Regions from separate parts of the Streptomyces sp. NPDC091282 genome, predicted to be linked through region 3. Evidence: riboswitches for the same ligand, from Rfam matches in the RefSeq annotation. Region 3 holds a riboswitch; each other region holds the start of a gene.
The links. Region 3 has a riboswitch for cobalamin ahead of ACIQOE_RS17850 (ribonucleoside-diphosphate reductase subunit alpha). Riboswitches for the same ligand answer to the same signal wherever they lie in the genome.
Positions count from the first base shown of each region.

Region 1: another riboswitch for cobalamin. It lies ahead of ACIQOE_RS34640 (CbtB-domain containing protein); the one in region 3 lies ahead of ACIQOE_RS17850 (ribonucleoside-diphosphate reductase subunit alpha).
Region 2: another riboswitch for cobalamin. It lies ahead of metE (5-methyltetrahydropteroyltriglutamate--homocysteine S-methyltransferase); the one in region 3 lies ahead of ACIQOE_RS17850 (ribonucleoside-diphosphate reductase subunit alpha).

Region 1 is NZ_JBIVUX010000009.1:251,797-255,019, reverse strand. Features, by position in the region: gene ACIQOE_RS34650 (hypothetical protein) at 25-318, opposite strand; gene ACIQOE_RS34645 (CbtA family protein) at 430-1,182, opposite strand; gene ACIQOE_RS34640 (CbtB-domain containing protein) at 1,204-1,425, opposite strand; cobalamin riboswitch at 1,464-1,599, opposite strand; gene ACIQOE_RS34635 (enoyl-CoA hydratase/isomerase family protein) at 1,671-2,729, opposite strand; gene ACIQOE_RS34630 (nuclear transport factor 2 family protein) at 3,091-3,223, opposite strand, start outside.
Region 2 is NZ_JBIVUX010000004.1:793,675-796,897, forward strand. Features, by position in the region: gene metE (5-methyltetrahydropteroyltriglutamate--homocysteine S-methyltransferase) at 1-1,518, opposite strand, end outside; cobalamin riboswitch at 1,687-1,899, opposite strand; gene ACIQOE_RS22390 (3-hydroxybutyryl-CoA dehydrogenase) at 2,099-2,968, opposite strand; gene aceB (malate synthase A) at 2,965-3,223, opposite strand, start outside.
Region 3 is NZ_JBIVUX010000003.1:863,472-866,694, forward strand. Features, by position in the region: gene ACIQOE_RS17850 (ribonucleoside-diphosphate reductase subunit alpha) at 1-1,646, opposite strand, end outside; cobalamin riboswitch at 1,773-1,905, opposite strand; gene ACIQOE_RS17855 (GNAT family N-acetyltransferase) at 1,951-2,457, opposite strand; gene mctP (monocarboxylate uptake permease MctP) at 2,562-3,223, opposite strand, start outside.

The DNA of each region.
Region 1 (3,223 bases), on a different contig from region 3:
AGTCACGGCGGATTCACGGCCGGTTCACACCAGTCGCGGGGTACCCGGGGCGCGGTGGCGGCGGAGCAGGTCCGCGATCGCGCAGCGCAGGCACTCGGCGTCCGGCGGGTGGCAGTCCGCCGTGCCGCCGACCAGGTCCTCCAGTTCGCTCAGGAGCTGTTCGGTCCGCTTCACCTGCTGGGCGAGCACCCGGACCCGGGCGCTCTGGCCGCCGATCTGCCGTCGGCTGGCCACCAGTTGTTCGTACTCGCGGACGGTGAGCGCGACGGCCTCGTGGCCGCCGAGGGTGATACGACGTGGCTGGGGGTGTCGTGCCACTCGGGTCCTCCGCTGCTCGCCTTGGGTCGTCCGCGCCCGGTCCGCCGGTGCCAGGAGAACGCGAGAGGGCCCCCGGTCGGTTCCGAAGGGCCCTCGCGTGGCGTGAATCGATCAGTTCGCGGCGGGAACCGCACGTCCGGCCGGAGCCGTCGCGGGCTTGGGGTTGAGCTGCCGGTGCGCCAACTCGCCGAAGACCAGGCCGAATCCGCCCCACAGCACCAGCTGGATGGCGAGCGCCGAGAGCCGGAACCGCCACAGCAGGGTGGCCGGGAAGTCGGCCGGCACCTCGTTGATGACGGGCAGGAACTGGTAGGCCAGGGCGATGACGACGGCGAACGCGGCCACCGCGGTGACGGTCGCCCACCAGGTGCCGAGGCTCGGCCGCAGCCGCTTGCCGAGGAGGGTGGCGGCGACCGCGAGCAGCACGCTGAGCACCATCATCAGGAAGTACAGCGTGGTCCGCTTGCCGATGGTGTCCGGATCGCCCACCGACGGCGGGTTGGCCGGGTACTTGAGGAAGGGCACCACGTAGACGGCGAGCAGCGCGCAGCCGGACAGCAGCAGCGTCGTCGCGCGCGGCGAGAAGCGGCCGACGCGGCCCAGGGCGAAGCAGAAGGCGAGCGCGGCGATGCCGCCGAAGGCGACCCCGTAGACCAGCACGCCGGTGGCCAGGCCCGCGGTGGACTGGAGCGAGCGGGAGACGACCTCCATCTCGTGCTCGTGCGCGTGGGCGTCCTCGAAGCCGATCGCCTTGTCGACGTTCGGCTCACCGAGGAGGTAGGCGACGACGAGGGCGAGCACGCCGGCGGCGAGGCCGGCGAGCATGCCCCGCACCAGGAGGTTTCGTACGGTTGCGGAGTTCATGAGCGGATGGCGTCCCTCGCGTCAGTGGCAGGGGAAGCCGAGGAGGTGACGGGCGTCGTGCACCCATTCGTGGACGTCGGTGCCGCTGAACACGGAGGTGGCGCCCTGCTCGGCGCCGACGAAGTAGAGCAGGATGAGCATGAGGATGCCGAAGAAGACCGCCCAGGGAGCTATCGCGCTCAGCGGCAGCTTGGCGGGAACGACGGGGGTGGTGGCTGTCGGCTGCGCGACGGTCTGCGCCATGGCAGAACCTCCTCTGGGAGTTCGCGTCCCATCTCGGTGGTGCACTGGACGACGGCTACGGGTCTGACTTACGAGCTCCCGGGGGTGCTCGCACACAGTGGCGCGACCGTGCCGGACTTGCACCGGCTTCCGTTCTGTCGTCATCGATACCGGACAGACGGTACCGCGTGTCAGGGGCACGGCCAAGACCGCCCCACCAGGCGTGATCTTCCTCTCCCGTCCGGTGACCTGCCGATGTCGCCGGATCAGCGGTGCGGATGTCCCGCGCCGTCGGCCAGTCCGAGTTCGCGCGCGCCGAGCGGGGCGAAGAAGCGGTCGACGTCGGCGTCGGTGACCTCGGCGAGGGTGGCCGGGGACCAGTGCGGGTCGCGGTCCTTGGCGATGACCTGGGCGCGGATGCCCTCCACCAGGTCGGCGGTGGACAGGGCGGCGCAGGAGACGCGGTACTCCTGGTCCAGGACCCGCTCCAGGCCGCCGAGTCGGCGGGCCCGGCGGAGCGCTGCCAGGGTGACCTTGAGCGCGGTGGGCGACCGGGACAGCAGGGTCCGCGCGGCCTCCTTGGCGGCGGGGTCGGGGTGGGCGAGCAGCCGGTCGACGATCTCCTCGACCGTGCCCGCGGTGTAGCAGGTGTCGATCCATCCGCGGTGCGCGGCCAGTTCGCCGTCCGGCGCGGGCCGCACGTGCCGGGCGAGCGCGTCCGGTACGGGCCGCTCGGCGAGGTCGGCTGTCAGCTGCCCGATGCGGTCGGAGGGGACGAAGTGGTCGGCGAGTCCGCACAGCAGGGCGTCCGCGGCGCCGATCTGCGCACCCGTCAGGGCGAGGTGGGTGCCGAGTTCTCCCGGGGCGAGGGCGAGCAGGTGGGTCCCGCCGACGTCGGGCACGAACCCGATCCCGGTCTCCGGCATCGCGATCCGGGAGCGTTCGGTGGCGATGCGGACACTGCCGTGCGCCGAGACACCGACCCCGCCGCCCATCACGATCCCGTCCATCACCGCGACGTACGGCTTCGGATACCCGGCGATCCGTGCGTTGAGCCGGTACTCGTCCCGCCAGAACGCGGCCGCCGCGCTCCCGTCGCCGTCCCGCGCGTCGTCGTGCACGGCCCGGATGTCACCGCCCGCGCACAGCCCCCGCTCCCCCGCGCCGCTGATCACCACCGCCTCGACGGCCGGATCCCGCTCCCAGGCCGCGAGCGCCTCGTCCATGGCGAGCACCATCGCGTGCGTGAGCGCGTTCAGGGCCTTGGGCCGGTTCAGCGTGATGTGTGCCGTCCGGCCGTCGGTGCGGAACAGGACGTCGCTCATCCGAGGACCTCCGTGCGGCGGCGGGTCGCGTTGACGCGCATGATCTGGTCGGTTCCTTCCGCGATCCGGTGGGCCCGCGCTCCGCGGACGATCTTCCCGCCACCGTACGCGCCCGTGCGGGCGGGCCGGTGCGGGCGGGCGGTGCGTCGCGGTACCGCCGGGCCGTGGCGGCCGCCCGGTCCGGCTAGGGCGTGTTGCGAAAGTCCCGTCGTTCGCCCGGAGGGCGGGCCGCGCGGCGTCAGGTGCGTGCTCTCGGCGTGCCGGGCGGAAGTCCTCGTACTGGATGTACTTGGGCTTTCGCCCGGTGCGGCGAGAGTGCGTGCATGGCGTCGCGCGGCAGGCGGGACTTTCGCAACACGCCCTAGCCGCGCAGATGCCGGCTCACGTCTCCCACCAGGTTGATCGTGACTCGTCGGGCGGCGAACCTCCAGGTGCCGTCGCGGAGTTCGAAACGGTCGAGGTAGCGGCCCGCGGCGATCGGCTGGAGGGGCAGC
Region 2 (3,223 bases), on a different contig from region 3:
CACCATGTCGTTGCGTTCGGGTTCGCCGTGCACGAGGACGTCGATCCCGGTCTTCTCCTGGAAGGAGATGACCTCCTGGATCTCGGTCCTGATGCGCTCCTCGTAGCCGGCGGTGTCGATGCGTCCGGTGCGCAGGTCGGCGCGGGCGACGCGGAGTTCGGCGGTCTGCGGGAAGGAGCCGATGGTGGTGGTCGGCAGCAGCGGCAGTCCGAGGCCGGCGCGCTGGGCGGCGGCCCGTTCGGCGTAGGGCTGGGAGCGGCGGGCGTCGGCGTCGGTGACGGCGGCGGCCCGCGCGCGGACGGCCGGGTCGTTGGTGATGGGCGAGCCGGCGCGGGAGGCGAGGTCGGCGCGGTTCGCCGAGAGTTCGCCGGTGACGGCGTCCGTGCCCTGGGCGAGGCCCTTGGCGAGGGTCACGATCTCGGCGGTCTTCTGCTTCGCGAAGGCGAGCCAGCGCAGAATCTGCGGGTCGATGTCCCGTTCGGCGGCCGCGTCGAGCGGCACGTGGAGCAGGGAGCAGGACGCGGCCACGTCGACGCGGTCGGCGAGGCCCAGCAGGGTGCCGAGCGTGGACAGCGACTTCTGCAGGTCGTTGATCCAGATGTTGCGGCCGTTGACGACGCCGGCGACCAGCCGCTTGCCGGGCAGTCCGCCGGCGGCGGCCAGCGCCTCCAGGTTGGCGGCGGCGGCCTCGGTGAAGTCCAGCGCGAGTCCTTCCACCGGGGCCTTGGCCAGCACGGGGAGGGCGTCGCCGAGACGGTCGAAGTAGGAGGCGACCAGCAGCTTCGGCCGGTCGGTGAGCGCACCGAGGTCGCGGTAGGCGCGCTCGGCGGCGTTCAGTTCGGCAGGCGTGCGGTCCTGGACCAGGGCCGGCTCGTCCAGCTGCGCCCACTCGGCACCGGCCGCCCGCAGGTCCGCGAGGACCTCGGCGTACACCGGGAGGAGCCGGTCCAGCAGGGTGAGCGGCTCGAAGTCGGCGGGGGCGCCCGGGGCGGGCTTGGCGAGGAGGAGATAGGTGACCGGGCCGACCAGGACGGGGCGGGCGGTCAGGCCGAGGCCCAGGGCCTCCGTCAGCTCGGCGACCTGCTTCGCCGTGTTCGCGGTGAAGACCGTGTCCGGGCCCAGCTCGGGCACCAGGTAGTGGTAGTTCGTGTCGAACCACTTGGTCATTTCGAGCGGCGCGACGTCCTGGGTGCCGCGGGCCATGGCGAAGTAGCCGTCGAGCGCGTCGGCGTCCACGGCGTCCCGGTGGCGCTCCGGGATCGCGCCGACCATGACGGTGGTGTCCAGGACGTGGTCGTAGTACGAGAAGTCGCCGGTGGGCACCTCGTGGACGCCGGCGTCGGCGAGCTGCCGCCAGGTGTTCCGGCGGAGTTCGGCGGCGGTGCTCCGGAGGGCGTCGGCGGTGACGCGGCCCTTCCAGTAGCCCTCGATCGCCTTCTTCAGCTCACGGTTGTGGCCCTGGCGGGGGTAGCCGTACACGGTGGCCCGTGCTGCCGCGGCTGCGGACTTCGATGTCACGGAGATCTCCTTCGCGAGATGAATCCCTGAGATCCCGGGGACCGGGGGAGCGCGAAGGGTATGACGCACCGGACGGCGGCGACCCCGCGCGGCAAGGGCACGGTCGTCCCGTCTGGTATGCACGCCGACCCGCCCACGAGGTCACCGGGGGTATCCGCGCACGGAACGGTCCGCGCGCGGGCAGTCGGCAGGTCTTCGGACTCGCGGGCACGCCCTCCGGTCTCCCGGCGGACACCTACCGGCCGTCGCTTCCCAGGTCCGGTACGTCGGACCCAGTGCGTATGACGGCGTTCGTTCCCACTCACCGCTGCGGGGCAGTCCCGGATTCCCACCGGGTTCCCTCTTACGACGCCCTGTCCGGCTGACAGGGCGAACCAGCTGCTGGGACCACCCTAGGGGGTATCGCCCGGCGGTGAAGCGCGCCGTCCACGATGCGGAAGGTGACACAGGACACGAGTGGAATGGCCGGAGGGCGGGAAGCGCCACCCTCGCGCTTCCCGCCCTTTTCCAGTCGCACCGTGCGGGGACCCTCATCCCCGTACGGCGGTGCGGGCCCCTCGGCCCGCGTCGGACCAGGCCCTCAGTCCTGGCCGTAGGTGTGGAATCCGCGGCCTGTCTTCCGGCCGAGGAGTCCTGCCTCGACCATCCGCTGGAGCAGCGGCGGCGGGGCGTACAGGGGTTCGCGGAACTCGTCGTACAGGGACTCCGCGATCGAGGCGACGGTGTCCAGGCCGATCAGGTCGGCGAGTCTGAGCGGCCCCATGGGGTGGGCGCAGCCCAGTTCCATCCCGGCGTCGATGTCGGCCGCGGTGGCGAAGCCGGATTCGGCCATTCGGACGGCCGAGAGGAGGTAGGGGACGAGCAGTGCGTTGACGACGAAGCCCGCCCGGTCCTGGGACCTGATGACCGTCTTGCCGAGCGAGCGGGCCGCGAAGTCCTCGACCAGGGCGGTCGTCCCGGCCGACGTGTGCAGGGAGGTGACCACCTCGACGAGGGGCAGGACCGGGACCGGGTTGAAGAAGTGCAGGCCCACCACCCGGTCCGCCCGGCCGGTCGCCATGCCCAGGCGCATGACCGGCAGCGAGGAGGTGTTGGTGGCCAGGACGGCCTCGGGGTCCTCGACGGTCTTGTCGAGGGCGGCGAAGACCTCCGTCTTGGCCGCGGGGTTCTCGATGACGGCCTCGATGACGAGCTGCCGGTCGGCGAGGTCGTCCAGGCTGCCGGTGAACGCCGTCCGGGCGAGCGCGTCCCGTGCCGCGTCCCGCTCCAGTTTCCCGCGGCCGACCGCCCGGTCGAGCGATGCGGTGATCCGGTCGCGGGCCGCGCGGGCGGCGATCGCGTCGACCTCGCAGACGACGGTGTCGAGCCCGGCCCGTGCGCACACCTCGGCGATCCCGGCGCCCATCTGGCCGCCGCCGACCACGCCGATACGGGTGAGGCCCGCGCTCATGCCCGGACCTCCGGCCGGCGCACGAGGTGCCGGGAGTAGGCGTCCGGGGTGAAGAAGAGCGGCAACTCGCCGGTCATCGCCGTCCGTTCGAAGAGGCCGCGGATGTCGTCGACCGGTGCCCACGGATAGTCGGCTCCGAGCGCGGCGATCTCGTCGTCGAGGATCTGCTCCACGGTCCGGCGGTCGACGACCCGGTGGCGCAGCCACTGCCAGATCTGCACCCGGGCGATCTCCGCGGTCGCGGCGTCCTCCATC
Region 3 (3,223 bases):
GCCTCGTACGCGGCGAGCATGATCCGCTCGGCGATCCGGGTGGAGAGCGCCTTGGCCTCGGCGGAGTCGAACGGCAGCCGCAGCTTGAAGAAGACGTCCTGGAGACCCATGGCGCCCAGGCCCACGGGACGCCACTTGGCGTTGGAACGGCCGGCCTGCTCGGTCGGGTAGAAGTTGATGTCGACGACCCGGTCGAGGAAGGTGACCGCGGTGCGCACGGTCTCGTCCAGCCGCTCCCAGTCGATGTCACCGCTCGCGGTGTCGACGAACGCGCCGAGGTTCACCGACCCCAGGTTGCAGACCGCCGTCTCGCCGTCGTCGGTGACCTCCAGGATCTCCGTGCAGAGGTTCGAGGAGTGGACGACGTGACCGGGGGTGGCGGTCTGGTTGGCGGTGCGGTTGGCCGCGTCCTTGAACGTCATCCAGCCGTTGCCGGTCTGCGCGAGGGTGCGCATCATCCGGCCGTACAGGTCCCGGGCCGGGATGGTCTTGCGCGCCAGGCCCCGGCTCTCCGCCGCGCGGTAGGCCGCGTCGAACTCGTCGCCCCACAGGTCCACCAGCTCGGGCACGTCGGCGGGGGAGAACAGGGACCACTGCCCGTCGGCGTTGACCCGGCGCATGAACTCGTCCGGGATCCAGTGCGCGAGGTTCAGGTTGTGCGTGCGCCGGGCGTCCTCACCGGTGTTGTCGCGCAGCTCCAGGAACTCCTCGATGTCGGAGTGCCAGGTCTCCAGGTAGACCGCGGCCGCGCCCTTGCGCCGGCCGCCCTGGTTCACCGCGGCGACCGAGGCGTCGAGCGTCTTGAGGAACGGCACGATGCCGTTGGAGTGCCCGTTGGTGCCGCGGATCAGCGAACCCCGGGAGCGGATGCGGCTGTAGGAGAGGCCGATGCCGCCTGCGTGCTTGGAGAGCCGGGCCACCTGGTGGTAGCGGTCGTAGATGGAGTCCAGCTCGTCCTTGGGGGAGTCCAGGAGGTAGCAGGACGACATCTGGGGGTGCCGGGTGCCGGAGTTGAAGAGGGTGGGGGAGGAGGGCAGGTAGTCGAGGCGGCTCATGAGCCCGTAGAGCGCGGCGACTTCGTCCAGGGCGCGGGCCGTGTCGTCCTCGGCGAGGCCGGCGGCGACGCGGAGCATGAAGTGCTGCGGGGTCTCGACGACCTTGCGGGTGATCGGGTGCCGGAGCAGGTAGCGGCTGTGCAGGGTGCGCAGGCCGAAGTAGCCGAAGCGGTCGTCGGCGGCCGGGTCGACCAGGGCGTCCAGGCGGGCCGCGTGCAGGCGCGCGAAGTCGGCGGTGCGGTCCGCGATGAGGCCCTCGCGGTGGCCGACGGCGACGGACTCGGTGAAGGTCGTCACGCCCTGCGAGGCGGCTTCGGCGCGGATGGAGATCGTCAGCAGCCGGGCGGCGAGCCGGGAGTAGGCGGGGTCCTCCGAGATGAGACCGGCGGCCGCCTCGGTGGCCAGCTCGCGCAGCTCCGCCTCGTCGGCCCGCGCCGAGCGGCCGCGCAGCGCGGCGGCGGCGACCCGGCCGGGGTCGGCGTCGGGGAGGTCGGCGGTCAGCCCGGTCAGGGTCCGCAGCAACGCGGTGCCGGGACCGTCCTCGTCCACAGAGGTGGTCGCTGAAGCCGGTTCGGCTGGCGCGATGGTCACGTGGGGCTCTCCCTCGCTCGGCTCGGGGCCTGGCGGAGGGCAGGGGGCAGCACACGGGCGCACGCACGCGTGTCGCGTCCCCGGCCCACTCCACGAGGCCCGGACGTCGGAACACCCGGGCCGGACGGCCGGGCGTCGGCTGTCGGCAGGTCCTCGGACTGACGCTCGCGCACAGATGTGCGCAAGTACACCGTTGCGGGACAGTTCCGGATTCGCACCGGATTCCCCTGCGGCGACAGCGAGCATGAGCATACATCTAGTGCCGGGTCGCGGTAGCACCCCCACATGTTGTGTCGCGGAGGTGTCAGAGTGTCAGCTCATAGGTGAGGAGAGTGATGCCGTCCAGCTGCGGCAAGGGATTCCAGTCCCGCTCGGGTGTGCGGACGAAGCCGAGGCGTGCGTAGATCCGGTGGGCGGACTCCATGGTGCGCTGCGTCGACAGCACGATCCTCCCGCAGCCTTCGAGGGCGCGTGCGCGCTCGACGCAGGCGCGGACGAGCGCGGCGCCGGCGCCCCGGCCGCGGGCGGCGCCGTCGACGGCGAGCATGCGGATCTCCGCCTCGTCCGCGGCGGCGAGGTCGGCCATCGGGCCGGGCCCCGGGACGAAGGTCACGCCGCCCAGGAGGACGTCGTCGGCCACGGCGACGAGAACGGTGGCCGCGGCCGCCCGTTTCGCCACGTCCCTCAGTTCGGTCAGGTAGGAGTCGCTCTCGCCGAAGTCGAGGAGGCCGTCCTTGAGGTAGGCCTGGGCCGTCAGTTCGCCGAGGACGCCGTATTCGGCGGGCCGCGCTTCGCGGATGCGGATCGTCATGCGCAGGAGTGTGTACGACGGCGGGCCGCCGACGTGACGTCTTTTCGGCGGCCCGCTGCGGGTCGTGCGCGGTGGCGTTCCCCGCGCCCCTTGGAGGGCGCGTCCTAGTGGGCGCCCTCCGCGACGGCCGGCGGGAGTTCCTTCTCCACGCCCGGGTCGCCGGCGTCGGCCGTGTAGTCCCCCGGCGTCGTCTCGTCGATGCCCTCGGGGGCCTTCAGGGCCTTCAGGACGAACGTCAGGACCACCGTGACCACCACGTTCATCACGAACGCCGTCAGGCCGATGTAGCCGATCTCGCCGATGCCGGGGATCTCCTTGGCCGAGCCCCCGAAGTGCTTCTGGGTGGGGGAGGCCACGCCGTAGGCCGCGGCCGTGCCGTAGACCATGCCCACCGCCCAGCCCGCCAGCAGCGCCCAGCGGTGGAACCAGCGGGTGAACAGGCCGCCGACCAGGGCCGGGAAGGTCTGCAGGATCCAGATGCCGCCCAGCAGCTGGAAGTTGATGGCGACCGTCTTGTCCATGGTGAGGACGAAGACCAGCGCGCCGACCTTCACCAGCAGCGAGACGAGCTTGGAGACCTTGGCCTCCTGCTTCGGCGTGGCGTCCGGCTTGATGAAGTCCCGGTAGATGTTGCGGGTGAAGAGGTTCGCGGCCGCGATGGACATGATGGCCGCCGGGACCAGGGCGCCGATGCCGATCGCCGCGAAGGCCACGCCCGCGAACCAGTCCGGGAACATGTCCTCGAACAGCTGGGGGATGGCCAGCT